Regions from separate parts of the Chryseobacterium gossypii genome, predicted to be linked through region 1. Evidence: riboswitches for the same ligand, from Rfam matches in the RefSeq annotation. Region 1 holds a riboswitch; the other holds the start of a gene.
The links. A riboswitch is a leader RNA that binds a small molecule or an ion and turns the genes downstream of it on or off. The one in region 1 is predicted to bind cobalamin.
Positions count from the first base shown of each region.

Region 2: another riboswitch for cobalamin. It lies ahead of ABMQ40_RS01115 (TonB-dependent receptor plug domain-containing protein); the one in region 1 lies ahead of ABMQ40_RS04525 (acyl-CoA thioesterase).

Region 1 covers NZ_JBGCUR010000004.1:95,846-105,509, forward strand. Annotated here, with positions in the region: gene ABMQ40_RS04500 (uracil-DNA glycosylase) at 1-560, opposite strand, end outside; gene ABMQ40_RS04505 (endonuclease MutS2) at 761-2,908, shown strand; gene ABMQ40_RS04510 (GEVED domain-containing protein) at 3,075-4,127, opposite strand; gene ABMQ40_RS04515 (ATP-binding cassette domain-containing protein) at 4,534-5,196, shown strand; gene ABMQ40_RS04520 (hypothetical protein) at 5,226-6,026, shown strand; cobalamin riboswitch at 6,057-6,236, shown strand; gene ABMQ40_RS04525 (acyl-CoA thioesterase) at 6,347-6,730, shown strand; gene ABMQ40_RS04530 (HD domain-containing protein) at 6,762-7,352, opposite strand; gene ABMQ40_RS04535 (T6SS effector amidase Tae4 family protein) at 7,618-7,929, opposite strand; gene ABMQ40_RS04540 (PadR family transcriptional regulator) at 8,283-8,612, shown strand; gene ABMQ40_RS04545 (PspC domain-containing protein) at 8,624-9,664, shown strand, end outside.
Region 2 covers NZ_JBGCUR010000001.1:215,897-225,560, forward strand. Annotated here, with positions in the region: gene ABMQ40_RS01085 (cystathionine gamma-synthase) at 1-204, shown strand, start outside; gene ABMQ40_RS01090 (GNAT family N-acetyltransferase) at 223-681, shown strand; gene ABMQ40_RS01095 (DinB family protein) at 749-1,255, shown strand; gene ABMQ40_RS01100 (L-threonylcarbamoyladenylate synthase) at 1,281-1,829, shown strand; gene ABMQ40_RS01105 (CCA tRNA nucleotidyltransferase) at 1,942-3,360, shown strand; gene ABMQ40_RS01110 (YncE family protein) at 3,518-4,555, opposite strand; gene ABMQ40_RS01115 (TonB-dependent receptor plug domain-containing protein) at 4,568-6,397, opposite strand; cobalamin riboswitch at 6,430-6,606, opposite strand; gene cdd (cytidine deaminase) at 6,672-7,154, opposite strand; gene namA (NADPH dehydrogenase NamA) at 7,253-8,305, shown strand; gene ABMQ40_RS01130 (DUF2752 domain-containing protein) at 8,332-8,622, shown strand; gene ABMQ40_RS01135 (CCC motif membrane protein) at 8,645-8,971, shown strand; gene ABMQ40_RS01140 (endonuclease) at 9,043-9,664, opposite strand, start outside.

The DNA.
Region 1 (9,664 bases):
TGAACAGAAAACGGTGACGGATGTGCCGATTTCAGTATATAATGTTTGGCCGGATCTATCAGTTCGGCTTTTTTTTGTGCGAATGCCCCCCAAAGTACAAAAACCACATTCTCCTTCCTGTCTGAGATCTCTTTGATGATAAAGTCCGTGAATTTTTCCCAGCCAAGATCCTTATGAGAATTGGGTGAATGGGCACGAACGGTTAAGGTAGCATTCAACAATAAGACCCCCTGTTTCCCCCAGTCATCCAGTTCTTTTGATGTTCTTACCACTCCCAGGTCATCTTTCAGCTCAATGAAAATATTTTTAAGGGAAGGCGGGGCAGCTACTTTTTCGGATACAGAAAAGCATAAGCCATTGGCCTGGTAATCATTATGATAAGGGTCCTGGCCCAGAATCACTACCTTGATATCATCAAAAGGTGTGATCTCCAGAGCTCTGAAAATCTGGTTTTTAGGCGGAAAGACTTTGGTTGTAGAATATTCCTGCTTTACCTTCTCCCAAAGATTTTTGAAATAATCAGTATTTTTTATCGGGGCTAAAACTTCTGTCCAGGTCATTGCAAAATTGATGATTTGTTGATGTGTTATTAATATTTTTAAGTTTCATCCGGGAACTTAAACTGAAACAAAAATATTCTTAATTTATATCATTACCAAATCATCAAAACGATCCATGAATCAAAATTACCTGAAAACAATCCCTTCAATTATCGGATCACTGTATTATCCGTATCATAATTTCTCACTAAATTTGCATTGTGTATATTAATAAAGAAGATTTAAACGAATTAGAGTTTCCGCAATTGCTCGCGGAAATATCTCCCTTTGCGTATTCTCCGAAAACAAGGGAAAAAATTCTTCAACTTCGTCCGATGGAAATTGACGAAGCAGAGCTTTCTTTGAAAAAAACGTCTGAATATTTAACGAGTTTTGAGAGCTCAAATGCGATTCCGTTTGATGAATATGAAGATATTGAAAGTGAGCTGAAATTAATGCTGATCGAAAACTTCCGCCTGGAAAACAGTGCTTTCATCAAAATCAAAACCATTACGGAACAAATAGGAAAACTACAAAAGTTCTTCCCAACCATGCCCGAAACTTTTCCAACCCTGGCAGAAGAGGTTTCTGTACTGGAATTTAGAAAAGAGATTATTGACAAGGTAGATAAAGTTTTCAACCGTTTTGGTGAAGTAAAAAGTGAGGCTTCTCCTATTCTGAAAGGGTTAAGAACTGAGATTCAGCATGCCAGGAAAGCGATCCAGGAAAATTTCAACAGGGCTCTGGCCACCTACGGGCAAAGCGAGTTTCTGGATGACATCCGTGAAAGCATTATTGAAGACCAGAGGGTTTTAGCCGTAAAATCAGGATTCAAGAAAAGAGTGCCCGGAAGGGTTTTAGGTATATCCAAAACCGGTTCCATTACTTACATCCAGCCGGATAGTGTAGTGAAACACTATTTTAAGCTCCGGGAAAATGAAGAGGAAGAAAAAAAGGAAATCGATAAGATCCTGAGAAAGCTGACCGCAGAGCTGGCAGAATTTCAACCCCAGCTTACAGAATATCAGTCCTATATTTTTGATCTTGACCTGACCAGGGCCAAGGCTAAATTCGCTGAGCTGATCCACGGGGTTTTACCGAAAATCAACCGTCATAAGACCTTAAGGTTAAGAGATGCCTACCATCCGCTGCTTTGGCTGAGAAACAAAGCTGAAAACAAAAATATTTTCCCACAAACCCTGACCTTAACGGAACATAACAGAATCATCTGTATTTCCGGTCCGAATGCAGGAGGAAAATCAATCACGCTAAAAACGGTTGGCTTGCTTCAGCTGATGATCCAGAGCGGGATTTTGGTTCCGGTACATCCCAAATCGGAAATGTTTTTCTTTGAGAAAATCATGACGGATATCGGGGATAACCAATCTATAGAGAATCATCTTTCCACCTATTCTTCCAGGCTGAAGAAAATGTCGGGGATCATCCGTGAAGCTGACGGAAACACGCTTTTACTGATCGATGAGTTCGGAACGGGATCTGATCCGGAACTGGGCGGAGCTTTGGCAGAAAGCTTTCTCGAATATTTCTACGACAAAAAGAGCTTTGCCATTATCACTACTCATTATACCAACATCAAATTAGTTGTTGAACAGCTTCCCAATGCTGAAAATGCCGCGATGCTGTTTAATGAGGAAACACTGGAACCCATGTATAAGCTGGAAGTAGGACAGGCCGGAAGCTCATTTACGTTCGAAGTGGCCGAAAAGAATAAGATTCCAAGATTCATCATCCATTCTGCCAAGAAAAAAGTGGAACATGACATTGTAAACCTTGATAAAACGATAGTTAAGCTTCAGCAGGAAAAGTTTGAGGTTGAAAAGCTGAAATCTGATCTGGCCGAGAGAAAGGAATCCGTGGAAGATAAGCGCGACAATCTCCAAAAACTCAACGATCAGCTTCAGCAGAAATTGTATAATTTCCAGAAGCTGTATGAAGAAGAACATCGCAGACTGCAGTTCGGAAGCAAGATCGAAGCTTTTATTGACAGCTATACCAAAGGTAAATCCAGAAAAGACATAGTAAAGGATTTTGTAAAGCTCCTGGAACAGGAAAAATTCAGGAAACTCGGTACTGACAAGGATGAGAGTAAACGACTCCAGATCGTAAAAAGAAAGATTACCCAGCAATTGAAAAGAGAGGAAGTGAAGGAAAAGATCGCAGAGACCAATGAAAAGCTGGAAGAGAAACGCAAAAGCGACCGCGCGCTCTGGATGAAAGTAGGACAACGGGTGCGGATCACGGGAAGCACAAGCGTGGGAACGATCGAAAAAATCTCCAAGAACAAGGTTATTGTCAACTACGGTACCTTCAAGACCACGATTGATGCGGATGAATTGGAAAGGATTTAAAAAGACAGTTTAATTATGATCAAGAGGGCCGGAAAGGCTCTCTTTTTCGTTCATGCTTCAAAATTTCAGATATCATACAGTATCAGGACAATATAAAGCCGATAAATCACTGTGAAGCTTTAGTTATGCCATTAAAAAAGAGCACCCTTACTGAGCACTCTTCTGATTATCTTTTGATAAACTTGAGGCGCGGGCTGTTTTCTTTGCCCCTGACCTGGAGAAAGTAAACGCCTTCAACAAGATCATGGACGTCCACTTTCCTGTCTGAAATCTTTCCTTCCCTTATTTTTTGCCCGAGTGTATTATAAATTTCAAACTCATTTCCCGAGGTCCCTGAGATATGGATAATATCAGAGACAGGATTCGGATAGATGTGGATATCCTTATTTTTTCCCGTTTCATCTACAGCCAGGCTACGTTCGGTGAAAATAACATTATAATCTTCCACCTCACCACTGGCAACAACGGTGCAGGCATCGGTAGTAAGAGCCTCGCTCATCATAACCCTCATTGTAACGCCACATGCGGGGCCTGAAGCAGAAGCAGGAACAGAAAAGGTATGTACTATTCCGCTGGCGAACATGCTCAGACCGGTGCCAATAATCCTTTCCGATGGCTCAAAATCTCCATTTCCGTTGAAATCTATCCATACGCTTATTGCAGTAGGGGTTTGTCCGGAAGCCCATCCCTTGCTGACAAAAACTGAATTTAATGATGAATCAGAAGCCAGGTAAATCTGACGTGTCGGATCTTCCCGATAGTCCGTATAAGTTGAAGCCCCGGAATTGCTTATCATTTGTGGCAGCCCTCCTGCAGGGGTAACGCTCACAGTGACGATCTGCATGATGGATGGATCTACCGACCCTGCCAGACAGTAGTTCAATCTCGTCTTAAAGGTTACCGTATTTGATACATCAGCGGGATTTGTCGCATCTCTTACCCTGGCTTCATATACAGTGCAGGGTATCAGGCCGCTAATGTCATAAAAAGTATTTACCGTTTGAAAAGGCCCTACCCAGACACCGTTCGAAACTCTGAACTCCACCAGATACTGACCTCCGGGAATCGGGCTCCAGGTGAGCTTTGCCGATGAAAGGGTGATTTCCGTTGCCATAACGTTTGTCGGAACCGTAAACCCAGCCGCTGCCCCGGAGTTTTTACCCTGGCACAGAATGATTCCGGCAAACAGTATAAAGAAATAAAATAGTTTTTTTATCATTTTCTATACTGATTTTAAATTTTTATCTAAAATTAATAAAAAACCAATAATTATTATTATAATTTAGCAATAAAATATTATATTTTAAAATTTGTTAGTCAAAAATTACAATTTCTTCTTAGATTTGATCTATGATCAAAAGCTTTAAGATTCTCGGAATATTTTATCTGAAACTGCTAATCCCTGCTGTTGTATCTTCTTTATTGCTTGTTTTTCAGACGGGATTCAATATCCGTAATTTCGGATTGTGTTTCCTTATAATTTTCCCGGCTATTCACTATTTCATTTATGAGCTGAGGTTAAAAAATGAATATTTCTTTTACGCGGGCTTCGGATTCTCGAGAAGCTTTCTATGGATACTGACCCTATCCATAAGTTTAATCGTCAATTTTGTCACAAGATGTATATGAATAAATTGCATGTAGACAGTGTCACGAAATCCTATGGATCAAAGCACATTCTACAGGATATTTATTTGGGTTGTGAAACCGGGAAAATCGTGGGCCTCCTCGGAAGAAACGGGGCCGGAAAATCCACTTTATTACAGATCATTTTCGGGACTATTAAAGGTAAAACCCAATTTATAAGGTTTAATGATATTATTCTTAAAAACCAGTTTGACAGGCGGAACAGAATCGCTTATCTGCCTCAGCACCCGTTTTTGCCTAAAAATATGAACGTTAAAACCTTAATAGATCTGTTTTGCGGCAAGGAGGAAGCGGATGAGCTTTTGAAGGTGAGTTTGATCCGTCCATTTTTAGATCATACCGTTGGAAAGCTTTCCGGCGGGGAGCAGAGAATGGTGGAAACCTTATTAATCATCTATTCCGAATCCGCTTTTATTTTATTGGACGAGCCTTTTCACAGCCTTTCTCCTAAAATTGCCGGTGAACTTAAAATATTGATCCGGGAAAGATCAAAACAAAAGGGATTCATCATTTCAGACCATAGCTACCGGGATGTTCTTGACCTCTCTGATGACGTGTGTCTGCTTTCTGATACTCATCTAAAGCGGATAAAAGATTTTAAGGAATTGGAAATGTATAATTATCTCCCGAAAACTTTTTAATTTATATATTTGGACTATCAAAAATTTTCATGATGATTTCCGTAAACAAGGCATTATATGTATCCATTTTCAGTTTTTTCTCCCTGGCTTTTGTGAAAGGGCAGAATAAGGTCCCTTTTGGAGTTGTGAAAGCTGAGGAAGGCTATGCAATGGTACGTGTTCCTAAAGATAATTACAGAAAGATCGTAGATAAGATCCGCATGCGGAGAGGAGATGTTTTTGTCTATGTAAAGCCGGCACCCGGCGAAACAGAATGGATCTGGATCAAATACCCGGAGAAAGGTGGTGTGGAAAAGCCTTTCGTACGGTATGAGACCCTGGATAAGGAAGGTATGGTAAATAAAGACCGTATCGCCTTCATTGATCAGTTACCGCAATTCACGCCATCTCGGTCTAAAAACGGGCGGTCCCTTATCTTTACCGATAACAGCAACCCGAAGATACCCACGGCCCAAAGAAGCAAAGTTATCATTGACATTTATCCGTCCAACGCCAGCTATCGTAAACAGGAGAAGGACAGTATCGGCAATATCCTTACCATAGATAAGGTAAAACCCTGGGGAATCAGCAATACGATTCCTGAAGGAATGACGGAAATCAAATCAATCAGGGTTCAGCAGCCCGGCCGAGGCTCCGTGTTTGTAAGGGAAGCGATTAAAAATATGTTTCAGCCGACCATGGATTTTGACAACATTGGTGTAACCTCCATAGATAATGACCATATTTTTCTTTATATGATCAACGGATCGGGTGAAAACAGGTATACAACACTCTGGACCATTAAAGAAGGAAGGGTTGCCAGCCAGATTATCTATAAAAACCCGGAATAAATTATTATTTTTGCACTGAAAAGCCTAATGCTTATTCATCCGGAAACGGGTTCTTCTTAACGGGGATTAAAAGGGAATCGTGTGAAAATCACGAGCTGTCGCGCAACTGTAAGTAACCGAAGTCTTTATTAAAGACCCACTGTGCAGCATGCATGGGAAGGGAATAAAGATGTTACAAGCCAGGAGACCTGCCTTTTTCTTATAAACAAAAAACTTTCGCGATTTGAAGTTTATTGATCTGATGAATTGTTTCAGGAGCCTTATATTCCTGTTATTATTCTGTTTTCAATATTGTTCATCTCGCCTTATAATAATGAAATATGACAACAGAAGAAAGAATTGAAGCATCCGAGACGAGAATTTTCAAAGCGGTATTCCCGAATACTACCAATCATTACGACACTCTCTTCGGAGGTACAGCCATGCAGCTGATGGATGAAGTAGCCTTCATCGCCGCTACGCGATTTGCAAGAAAAAGAGTGGTAACCGTAAGCAGTGACAGGATCGATTTCAAGATACCTATTCCTGCAGGAACGATTGTTGAACTGATCGGAAGGGTTTCACATGTAGGTACTACAAGTATGAAAGTGAACGTTGAGATCTATACCGAACAGATGTATTCTTATGAAAGGGAAAGAGCCATCGTAGGGGATTTTACTTTTGTGGCAATTGATGAATCCAAAAAGCCGGTATCGATACTGTAAGGTTTTTGGGCGGCCTGCGGCCGCCCAAAACCTATCTCAATACTTTTTCGGTTGCCAGATTCCTGTCCAGCAGCAATTCGAAAGCCTCTCCCATCTCGTCCGAAGCTCGGGTAATGGCATGTTCCAGCATATTTCGGATCTGCTTTTCCGTAACATGAGCTTCCGTCCAGCTTTTTCCTGATGTATGGGAATTCAGGATAAACGGCATGATTCTGTCTATGGCACAGGCAAAAACAGCATCGGGGGTCTTCTCTTCTTCAAATTCAAGCCACAGGTCAAAAAATTCTGATCTTAGGGGCTCATCCAGAATACCGAAAATATTTTGAGCCGACCGCTTTTCTCGTTCAAATTTCCCAACCATAGCCTTTTCATCAAACAGAAAGGTATCTCCGGCTTCAATTTCCACCAGATCATGAATCGAGAGCATCCGAATCACTCTCAATAAATCAATCTCCGCCCTGTTTTTAGCGTATGGATAAAGAATCTGGGCTAAAATAATAATCTGCCATGAATGCTCGGCGGTATTTTCCCTCCGGGAGTCATCTGCATTATAGTTTCTCCTTTGTACATTTTTTAAAGCATCAACGGCTACAATAAAGTCAATTTCTTTCTGGATCTTCATTCTGCAAAAATACATTATAATCGGCAAAACTGAATGTCCAAAATTCTGGTAACAAGATATAATAAAAGCATCCTGTTAAGAATACTTTTAATTTATTTATTATCATATAAATCTGAGGAGAGACCGCTAAACTCTTTTTCATCAATCCACGAATCAAGGCAAAAGTGCTGAGTCTTTTATAGTACCTGTAGAAATACTGATTTTATTATTCTTTTTCAATGAAATACCCTGCAAAGTCTTTCCACAAATTGTTCTAGCATTATCTTTATCCATTATAGTATCCCCAATTACTATAATTGATGCTTGTACTCCAAGCCATCCATCTTAATAAAAACAATGTCTTTATGTTTGAAACTTTATGATTCATTTTAGGATATTTTTTTCTTGAAAGTTTGACAGCATTTCCAAAAATTTCCGGATGCATATCCATCCATTTTGTTAATTCTCCTGCTCTTAGAAAATGTTTAAAACTATCTTCATGCTTTTCCCAGCATTTGACACCGTGAAAAGAAAGCAAATCTAACCTGTACTTATTGAAAGCTTCACTCATTCTTATAGCACATTGATTTGGGAACAATCAGACATTAAAGAATGAGAGCCTTTTCCAGGGTGGTTTTCCACAGTTCTTCAATCTTACCATGAATAGAAAACTTTATAACCATAATGTAATAATTTTCCTATTTATATCCAGTTAATAAAAAGAAAAAATAATAAAAAACCCCTTGATTTTCTTAAAATTTAAGATTCGTTCATTTAGGTATGAAAAATAATTTAACTGAAAACCAATCACTTACAATAATGTTTATTATTTTTTCACTACTTTGTATTGCATAATACCATTTTAATTATATATCTTTGTAATGTAAAATTAGAATAGGTTCAACTAGCTAGGAACCGATTCTACATATCACTAATTAAAAACTTATTAAGATGAATACTGAAAATACCAAAGCGCAAATGCGAAAAGGAATTCTGGAATTCTGTATTTTAAGTCTCATCAACCATCGTGAAATGTATGTTTCCGACCTTATAGATGAACTAAAAAAAGGAAAGCTGGATGTTGTAGAAGGAACCCTCTACCCTCTTTTAACAAGATTAAAAAATGGTGAGTTTCTTTCATACAGGTGGGAAGAATCCACTGGAGGCCCGCCAAGAAAATACTATCAGATCACTGAAAAAGGTAAGCTGTTTTTAGATGAACTTCAAAATACCTGGAATGAATTAACAGATTCAGTAAACCAAATCACTCAAAAAAATTAAAAAACAAAGCTATGAACAAGACACTCTCAATAGGACTCGCAGGTTTTTCTTTTACCATAGAAGAACACGCATATATAAAGCTAGGCGATTACCTTAATGCTCTGAGAAGCTCGCTGGATGCTTCGGAAGCCGATGAGGTAATGCACGACATAGAAATCAGAATGGTTGAAATTTTCAGGGATTCACTGGGTAAGCGTGAAGTAATCAATGATACGGATGTAGAAAGGGTAATTGCCCAGATAGGAACTCCTGAAAAAATCGAAGAGCAGGAAGAGGCTTACTATTCTGAAAAAAATACAAAAAAAGCATATTCCTCCGGTACTCCATATACAGATAAAAAACAATTGTTCCGGGATCCTGAAAGACAAAAAATAGCAGGAGTTTGCGCAGGTTTAGCCCATTATCTGGGAATGGATATTACTGCCATGAGAGCCATCTGGCTGGGAATCTTCCTTCTTGGGACTTTTACCGCCGCCATTTCTTCCACTCTGGTTTTCTTACTGTATATTATCCTTTGGGTCGTATTGCCAAAAGCAGAAACTGCAGCAGATTTCCTGAAAATGAAGGGAAAGCCTATGAACTTCGACAATCTTAAGAATGAGTCCAACAAGCTGGTTCAGTTTGCCAACGAATCTACTCAGAGGGTCGGAGAAATGTATCATGAAACCAAACCTTACATCAGTAATGCCGGAAGCGGGATCTGGAATGTTTTCAAATACATCATCGGAGGTATCTTTGTTTTCATGGCGCTGGGCAGCATTATCGGAGTATTCGCGGTATTCGGGCTTTTCGGAATGGATTCCGATTTTCCGGGGGCCAATGAGATAAGATTTTATTTTGATGACAACGGAATGGATAAGATTCTGACCGCGATTATCATCATCGGATCTTTAATTCCTGCGATCATCTTCAGTTTGCTGAGCATTAAAATATTCTCACCGAAAACGAAATTAAGGAACATCGGTTGGGTTTTGGGAGCCTTATTCCTTATATTGATCGGTCTGGGCACTTATTTCGGGGTTCATATGGCCAAAAGGGATCTGATCTACAGA
Region 2 (9,664 bases), on a different contig from region 1:
CTGGAAAAACTGAAAGTGTTTACACTGGCGGAATCTTTGGGTGGTGTTGAATCGCTGGCCAATCATCCTGCTCTGATGACCCATGCTTCCATTCCTGCCGAAAAACGGGCTGAGCTGGGGATCACTGATGACCTCGTACGTCTAAGTGTGGGAATTGAAGATAAGGAAGACCTTATCGCGGATCTGGAAAGAGCATTCTCTTAACTTCCTAAACAGGTTTTTATGGTCAAGCATACCAGAAAAGCAGGTCCTGAAGATTTACGGCAGCTGTCAGAATTATTTGATCAGTACAGGATTTTTTATCATCAAGAATCTGATGTTCCGGCAGCCATGGAGTTTCTGAGGGAAAGGCTGGAAAATAAAGATTCCGAAATCTTTATTGCGGAAAAGGATGGGAAAATGCTGGGGTTTGTTCAGCTGTACCCTATATTTTCATCAACAAGAATGAAACGCTACTGGTTGCTGAACGATTTGTTTGTGAGTGAGCACCACAGAGGAAAAGGCTACTCCAAAGAACTGATCGAGGAGGCTAAAGAGCTGTGCAGATCTTCAAAAGCCTGTGGTATCCTTCTGGAGACAGGAAAAAGCAACGATATCGGTAACAGACTCTATCCGTCCTGTGGGTTTGAATCCTATGATTCCGTTAACTTCTATGAATGGACCAATCAATCCATCCATTGAAATAAAATTGAATAAAAAAATAGAGCAACAATATCGGTTGACACATAATTAAAAATTCATATTAATAATGTCAGATTTTCAAAAATACGTTCAAAGATACCTGGACCAGATCCCATCCGGAAACTGGTTGGAAGAATTGAAAAATTCGGGGGACCAGACCGTAGAAATATATTCCGGGATTACGGAAGAACAATCACAATTCGCTTATGCTGCAGGGAAGTGGACCCTGAAAGAACTGCTTCTGCACCTGTCCGATACGGAAAGAGTTTTTCAATACCGTATTTTAGCTTTTGCAAGAGGAGATAAAAATCAGCTGCCGGGTTTTGATGAAAACGGTTACGCAGACCACTCATTTGCAAACAGCAGGAACCTGCAATCATTGCTTGAAGAATACAGGACTGTGAGGAAATCTTCACAGATCTTGCTGGAAACACTTAATCCGCAGGCAATGAATAATAAAGGTATAGCCAACGGAAATGAGATTTCCGTAGAAACTATCGGTAAGCTGATTGTTGGGCACAATTATCATCATCTGAATATAATCAGGCAGAGATATCTGCCGGGATTGCAATAAATTCAAAGAATTATTGACCTGAACAATGGAACATATTGTCGAAATACTGAAATCCGGGGGAACAATCCTTTATCCTACCGATACCATCTGGGGGATTGGCTGTGATGCTACTAATGTGGAGGCTGTCAATAAAATTTTTGACATCAAGAAGCGTGAAAGGAACAAATCTATGATCATTCTGGTAGAATCAGAAAAAAGGCTTCAGGATATGGTGGACGTTCCGGAAATGGCCTGGGAAATCATAGACCTCAGTGAAAAACCTGTGACCATCGTCTATGAGAACCCACGTGGCCTGCCAAAAGAATTGCTGGCGGAAGACGGCAGCATCGGGATAAGGCTGGTAAAGACAGATTTCTGTAAGAAGCTGATTTCAAAACTGAACAGGCCATTGGTGTCTACGTCAGCCAATTTCAGTGGAGATAAAAGCCCTATGAAATTTTCCGATATCTCTCCCGAGATTATAAGTCTGGTGGATTATGCGGTGGAAGAGGACAGAGAAAAAGTTTCCAAATATTCGGGCTCTTCAGTGATTAAAATATGGGGTGATAACAGGATAAAAGTTCTTCGGGAATAAAAATCAAGATTTATTATCTTTGCAAAACCATTTAACCATTAAGGCGTCAGAAATATTTTGCGATAGCTTGATAAAACTGATCCCTTAGTGGTTTTAAATTTAAATAATAAACATGTTCATTAATCTCAATCAAAATAAAAATTTAAAGCTTTTCAAAATAATTTCTGAAGTTGCGGACAGGAATAACCAGTCTGTTTACATCGTCGGCGGATATGTCCGGGATCTACTGATGAAAAGAAAAGTGTCTACAGATATTGATTTTGTTACTGAACAAAACGGAATAGAGCTGGCTCAAAATGTTGCTGCAGAAATAGATCCGAAACTGAAGGTTTCCATTTTTAAGACCTATGGAACGGCCATGATCAGATATAAGGAGCTGGACCTGGAGTTCGTGGGAGCAAGAAAGGAAAGCTATACCGAAAACAGCCGGAAGCCTGAGGTGGAAGGAGGAACCCTTGAAGATGACCAGAAAAGAAGAGATTTTACCATCAATGCCATGGCCATTTCCCTTAATAAGGAAAACTTCGGGGAATTGGTAGACCCTTTCCATGGGATTGAAGACCTGGAGAAAGGCATCTTAAGGACTCCTTTGGAACCGGTACAAACCTATTCCGATGATCCTTTGCGGATGATGCGGGCCATCCGCTTTGCCTCGACGCTTCAATTTACTATTGAAGAAAATTCTTTGTCGGCAATAAAGCAGGAAGCTGAAAGGATCAAAATAGTCTCAATGGAAAGGATCATGGTTGAATTTAACAAGATCATGCTTTCCCAAAAGCCTTCTGTAGGTTTGAAATTAATGGAGGAAACAGGACTTTTAAAACTTATTATTCCGGAACTGATTGATCTTAAAGGTGTGGAAGAGGTGGAAGGACAAACCCATAAAGACAACTTTTATCATACGCTGGAAGTTGTAGATAATATCTCGGAGAATACAGACAAACTGTGGTTGCGCTGGTCTGCATTGCTTCATGATATCGGTAAGGCGCCTACCAAGAAGTTTGTTGAAGGAACCGGCTGGACCTTCCACGGACACGAGTTTTTAGGATCAAAAATGGTGAAATCCCTGTTTCAAAGGCTGAAATTGCCATTGGGAAATGATATGAAATATGTCCAGAAAATGGTGAAGCTTTCTTCCCGCCCGATCGCACTGATTACGGATGATGCTTCTGATTCAGCATTAAGAAGGCTGCTGTTTGACGCCGGTGAAGATCTGGAAGATCTGTTTACCCTTTGCAAAGCGGACATTACAACCAAAAACACCAGGAAACAGGAGAAGTTCAAGAAGAATTTCGAGTACGTAGCCGTGAAGATAAAGGAAGTGGAAGAAAAAGACCATATAAGGAATTTTCAACCGCCTATTTCAGGGGAAGAGATTATGGAAATGTTCAACCTTAAGCCCGGACGCGAGATCGGTATTTTAAAAGAAAAAGTGAAAGAAGCTATTCTGGAAGGCGAAATCCCGAATGAAAAAGAGCAGGCAAGGAATTTTGTGATTTCAGAAGCCGGAAAACTAGGACTGAAAATATAATGATTATACCAATAAAGCAACTGAAATCCGGTTGCTTTTTTTATGCAATTCATACCCAAACAAAACCCGGCGGTTTCGGAGAAACCGCCGGGCAAAAAAACACAAATGATGAAAAAAAAAATATTTATTTTATACGGGAGTATATGAGCATAGCTTCCTAGTTGATATAGAAACCGTTAGCACCTTTCCCTGCCGTAAAAGTCTGAAGCAGTGATCCGGACAGGTTGTAAACTTTGATCTCGCTGTCCTGTGTAAATCCCTTTGAATCCGAAGTGAAGATCCTTCCGTTGATCACATTGAATCCGTACAGAGTGGAATAAGGCCCGTTATCGGTCACTGTAATTATCGGGTTTGTAGGTACTGTGTTCGTATTCATATTCATGGCATATATTTTATTGCCGGAAGTGAAATAAAAGGTATCACCATAAATTTCAAGATTGGTGGCATTGGCGATTCCGGTCAGGGTGGTGGTCTTTACAATATCTCCTGTGCTTGATATCTTATAGATATAAGAATCTGTAGTTCCCGCAGCAATAGAGTACACATTATTGTTATTGGCAATAGTCTTATTGATATTTCCGTTAGGCAGGGTGATCACAGACTCAATTTCGTTGTTTGAAGTATTGATATAGGTGATCTTATTTCCCATGCCGTAAGAGGCGTTCTGAACGAAAATATTACCGCCGGCCTGTACAATTCTTTCAGCAGTGTCAGCCAAAGGAATCTTTTTCACAAAAGCCGAATTAGCCGCATTGTAGACACTTACATATTTATCACCGTTGAATACATCATTAGTCACGTAAATATAATTGTTGGCAAAAGCCATGTATCGGGGCTGATTGATCTGTTCGGTAATCTCACCGTATTTTTTGAACGTATTGCGGTCTACAATCTGGATTTTATTGGAGTTGTTCAATACCAGATAAGCCGCGCCACCATTAAAGACAATGGTCTGCAAAACATCACCTAAGCTGGCGCCCCCATTGCTGTTTGAGAAAATATTATCCTGTTTTGATGTTAAGTCACTGGTTACGAAAGTTACATCAGCATTCGGGGTTCCGAAGTTGCCCTCATTGGAAATAAGGTATCCGTTACCGTAAAACATCTCCTGGGTGACGCTGCTGTCACTGTTACAGGAAACATTAAAAAGCAATGTCAATGCAAAAATAAGAGGTAAAAGCTTAGATATTTTCATATATTTTAAATTTTAAAAATTTATTGTTGCAAAAATAGTATAATTTTTCTTTGGCATAGGGTAGTAGGCTACAGTTTCGTAAACGGTGTTCGTAACGTTATTTATTCTGAAACCTAATGTATATTTTTTTAAAACTGTTGCTGACAGCCCTGTATTCAGAACAAAATAAGGGTCCAGAGCATCAGCCTTTTTCCCGTCTGTGGTTGTATAGGTAAGCCCGTTGAACATTCCCTGTACAAATATCCTGAAGAAGCTGTACCGGTAATCAATATTTCCGAAGGCCTTATGCAAAGGTACGTACATCAGCTGTTTTTTTGTTTCCTGATTAACGGACTTTGCGAATGTATAGCCTGCATTCAGGCCGATCTGGTGACTACCGAAACTTTTATTATAAGTGATCTGGGATTCCAGCCCGTAGGATTCCACCTTAAGGGTATTAAACGGTGCCCAGTATCCGTATGGGGTGGGAAGCCAGTTGATAAGATTGGAAATGTTCATGTAATAAGGGCTCAGGATGATCTTAAAATTACCAAAGCTGAATTCATGATCCATATCCGTCTGAATGGAAGTTTCGGCTTTCAGGTCAGGATTTCCTCCGGGTTGCCAGTAAAGATCGTTGAAAGTGGGAAACCTGACGTTTCTGGAAAGGTTCAGTCCGATGCTGTACCATTTTAAGGCCCTCCATTTCCCGGAAAACGAATACAGAACGGGGGAGGAAAAGCCTTCCGCAAAATCTTTCTTGATCCCGGCCTCAAAACGCAGATCTGAGATGGCAAAATACCTTAATAAACCAGCCACAGAACCGGCGTTTCTTTTAACGTCGCCAACACCTGAGGTGCCGGCACCTTCTCCGGTATTTACCTGGAATTCGGTAATAACGTTCATATTGAGCTTAGGAAGAATGAAATAATTGAAATCATTCTTCACAATATAATTTTTCCCGGTGGCACCACTGGTTTCAGGCTTGCTGATATCACTGAAATACTGGAAATTTTCTTCAGTATAAGCCGTCTTCAGGCTGTTGGATAACTTTCCGGTATTGACGTCCCAGGCCAGTAAGGTCCGTACACTCTGAGTTTCATACTTTGTCTTGTTCCCATTTTCAACGAAAATCGGGTAGTGTTGGGAAGAATCGAAAAACTGGCTTTGCCACGAAATCGTCTGATGGCGGGCAATCTTATAAGAAGCGCCGATATTGAAGGTAGCATTGTTATATTGTCCGTTCCGGTTGATATAGTTCCTTTCCTCCACTTCATAATCATTGCGGCTGATAAAATAATTCCCTGAAACCTTAATGCTGAACCTGTCATTGCTGAAAGACGCTTTGGCGAAATGATTATAAGTATCGAAAGAAGACGCTTCCGAATAAAGTGAGGCATGAAAACCTTCATTGAAGTGGAGATTGTTATTCAGATGAATGCTCCCGCCTATTGCACCGCTTCCGTAAACAACACTCCCGCCCCCTGGTTTTATTTCCATCTGATCATAGCCGAATAAAGGGATGTTGTTGATGTCTCCCTGCCCTAAAAAAACGGAGTTGATGTTGATCCCGTTCCATACAAAAGCGGTCTGTTGTGCGGTAGTTCCCCTGAATGAAGGTGATGATACCGCTCCACGGCCGTTTTCCTTAATATAAAGAGAAGTTTGGAAGCGTAAAACATCAGACAGGCTAGCAGAGTTTTTTTGGATATCCGTGGCAGAAAGCGTATTTACCTTGTGGAAAAGTTTCGCTTTATTCATCTGATTATCAAAAATATATACGGTGTCGATGGTTTTCTCTTGTCCAAAAAGAAAACATCCGTAAGATGAAAAAAGCAGTACTAAAGATCTTTTTATATCCATACTATTTTACTTTTCCTCCGAAAGCAACATATTTTTGATTTTTAATTTTGGCAGGTCTCCTGGCTTTCGCTTTTCTGCACCTTCCCGTTTGCACAGTGGTTTTTTTGCAGAAACACTTACTACGATTTACAGTTGCGGGGACAGCTTGGGATTTTCACCCAATTCCCTATTATTTCCGTTTTATGGAAACCAAAATTTTTGCAAATATAAATTTATTAAACCGAAATGCAAAAAAATCATTACGGCTTTCAGTGTTGGGGATCAGTATTCAAGGTTATAAAAAGGTAGCATCAAAATAAAACGGAAGAAGATCTTTGATAGAATATACTTTTACCACTTCCTCATTCATACTTGAAAAATAAAGATTTATATTTTCGTTTTGCTTCGTTTCATATTCAATCAGACTTTGCCTGCAGGCCCCACAGGGAGGGATCGGAGGATTTTTTTCATCGGACCCTTCGGGGCCGCCTACGATAAAAATCTTTTTTACTTTTACATCCGGAAAATTGGCTGCAACCCAGAACAAAGTGGTTCTCTCAGCGCAGAGACCGGAAGGGAAGGCAGCATTTTCCTGGTTGTTCCCGGAATAGATCTCGCCGTTTTCCAATAGTACGGCACAGCCCACCAGAAATCGTGAATAGGGCGCATAAGCATTTTCACGGGCCTGCTTCGCCCTCTCAAACAACTTTTTCTCTATATCGTTCAGCTCATTGTTACTTTTAAAGTATTCGTAACTGATTTGAGTTTCTTTTTTCATATATTGTGGATTAAAAAAAGGGGGATAAATTTAGCTCTTTTTACCAAGGTGGACAATAAATTTATACACTAAAAAAAACTTAAAAATTCAGACTGAACATGTTATATACTCCTATTAAATTCAGGAATGTGGAATTGAAAAACCGATGGGTGATGTCTCCGATGTGTATGTATTCCTGTGAAGACGGCATGGCGAATGATTTTCATTTTGTACATTACGGAAGCAGGTCGCAGGGAGGAACCGGTTTGATCATGGTAGAAGCTGCCGGTGTAGAACCCCGTGGCCGGATCACCAATCACTGCATGGGGATCTGGACGGATGAACAGGCGGAAAAACTACAGAAAATCGTTGAATTTGTGCACGGAAATTCAGAAAGCAAGATCGGAATCCAGCTGGCGCATTCCGGAAGAAAAGGATCTACCTGGAACAATGTACAGATCCCGGTTGAAGAAGGATGGGAAACCGTTGCTCCAAGCCCGATTCCTTATCAGCCTTCTGAAAGGATCCCGCATGCGTTGACGAAAGAAGAAATCAAAGAAATAATCCTGCGTTTTAAAGAAGCAGCCGCAAGAGCTGTAAAAGCCGGTTTTGATGTGGTTGAAATTCATGGCGCGCATGGTTACCTTGTTCATCAGTTCCTGTCTCCGCTTTCCAATATCAGAACAGATGAGTATGGCGGCAGCTTTGAAAACAGGATCAGATTCCTGCTGGAAATTGTAGATGCGGTGAATGAAGAACTGAATGAAAATGTTGCCCTATTTGTAAGGATCTCAGGAACCGAATATGCTGAAAACGGCTGGAACATACGGGACAGTATAGAGTTGGCAAAAGTGTTGAAGGAGCATTCAGTAGATTTGGTTGACGTATCAAGCGGAGGCAACATTCATGGTGCAAAGATTCCTGTTTATGAAGGCTATCAGGTTCCTTTTTCTTCACAGGTAAGAAACGAGGCGGAAGTAAAAACCGGTGCAGTAGGGCTGATCACCAGGATAGATCTGGCGGAGGAGATTCTTCGGAAAGGAGAAGCTGACCTGATATTCGTGGCAAGAGAAATTCTGAGAAATCCCTATACTGCGGTCCAGGGTTCATTTGAAATGAAAGAAGAATGCTTTTTTCCCCATCAGTATACCAGAGCGAAAATTTCTTCATAATTTTACCGGACCCGACAAAATGCAATATGAAAATTGAAGACTTTATGCTGCCCTGTCCCAGTAAAAAGTTCCTGGGGATAGAATGCTTCGGATGCGGTACCCAGAGAGCCATTGTTATGGTTTTTGAGGGAAGATTCTCCGAGGCATTCCATATGTTTCCGGCAGTATATACCCTTTTGCTGTTTTTTGCTACGGTTGTCCTTAATTTTATTGACAGAAAAAGGAACTATGGTAATGCATTGATTTTTCTGGCGATAGTCAATTCAGTTATCATGGTATTTTCATACTTTTATAAACATTTCTTTATAACACATTAAAAATAATCTTAAATTATAAGCTATGGACCAAAAATTGCCAAATGCACAAACAGTACTTATTCTAGGAATCGTTTCAGTAGTGGGAACATGCTGCTGTACAGGTTTAGTCGGAATTATATGCGGACTTATCGGCCTTAATAAATATAAAAATGATAAACTGCTTTACGATCAGAATCCGTCACTATATTCAGATTTCAATAACCTGAATACGGGGCGTATCTTATGTATCATAGGCCTGGCACTAGGCTCTTTGCAGGTCCTTTATATGGTTTATGCCATTGCAACCCTGGGCTGGGATGGATATATGCAGCAAATACAGCAGCTTTCCAGAATGGGAAGAGGGGTATAATGGACAGATCGTTATTGAAAAAATCAAAGGCCGCATGATTGCGGCCTTTGACTTTTTCAATAGATGAATAGTTATCTAACAATAAATTTTAGCAGAGTACTGTCCAGTTTTAAAATATAAATTCCTGGTTCGAGTTTTTGGATCCTTATAGAATTTCCATTTCCTTTGAAGGGGTTTTCAATGGTCTGCATTATTTTTCCCTGAAGATTATAAATTTCAGCCTTTTTGATATTCTGGGTGTTTCCTTTTATAAAAATTTCCTGATTTGAAACCGGATTAGGATATACCTGCAGGCTTTCTGCTTCCGATGATCCGGAAATATTGCTGCTTAGCTTTGAAGCTGTTGTTCCCGGATAGCAGGTCCAGCTCAGATTATCAATGGCAACACGGTTGCTTGTTGAACTATTGGTCAGGGTTACGATCACATTTCCGGAAACATTGATGTTGCTGAGGGTAGTGGTGGTTACATTGGAATTATAAGGAATGGTTCCTACGGTGACCCCATTCACCTGGACATTGAAGGTGCCGCTGCTTCCGCTGAACTTTAACTGAGTGGTAACGGTCAAAGAGCCGATACCATTACCCGAAGCGCTGGATTTTAATGATCCGTTTCTTACTGTGATGGCTTTATTGGTGATGGTCTGATCAGTTCTTGCATCCGTTGCGGTCCAGGTTACTCCGTTATTGGTCCAC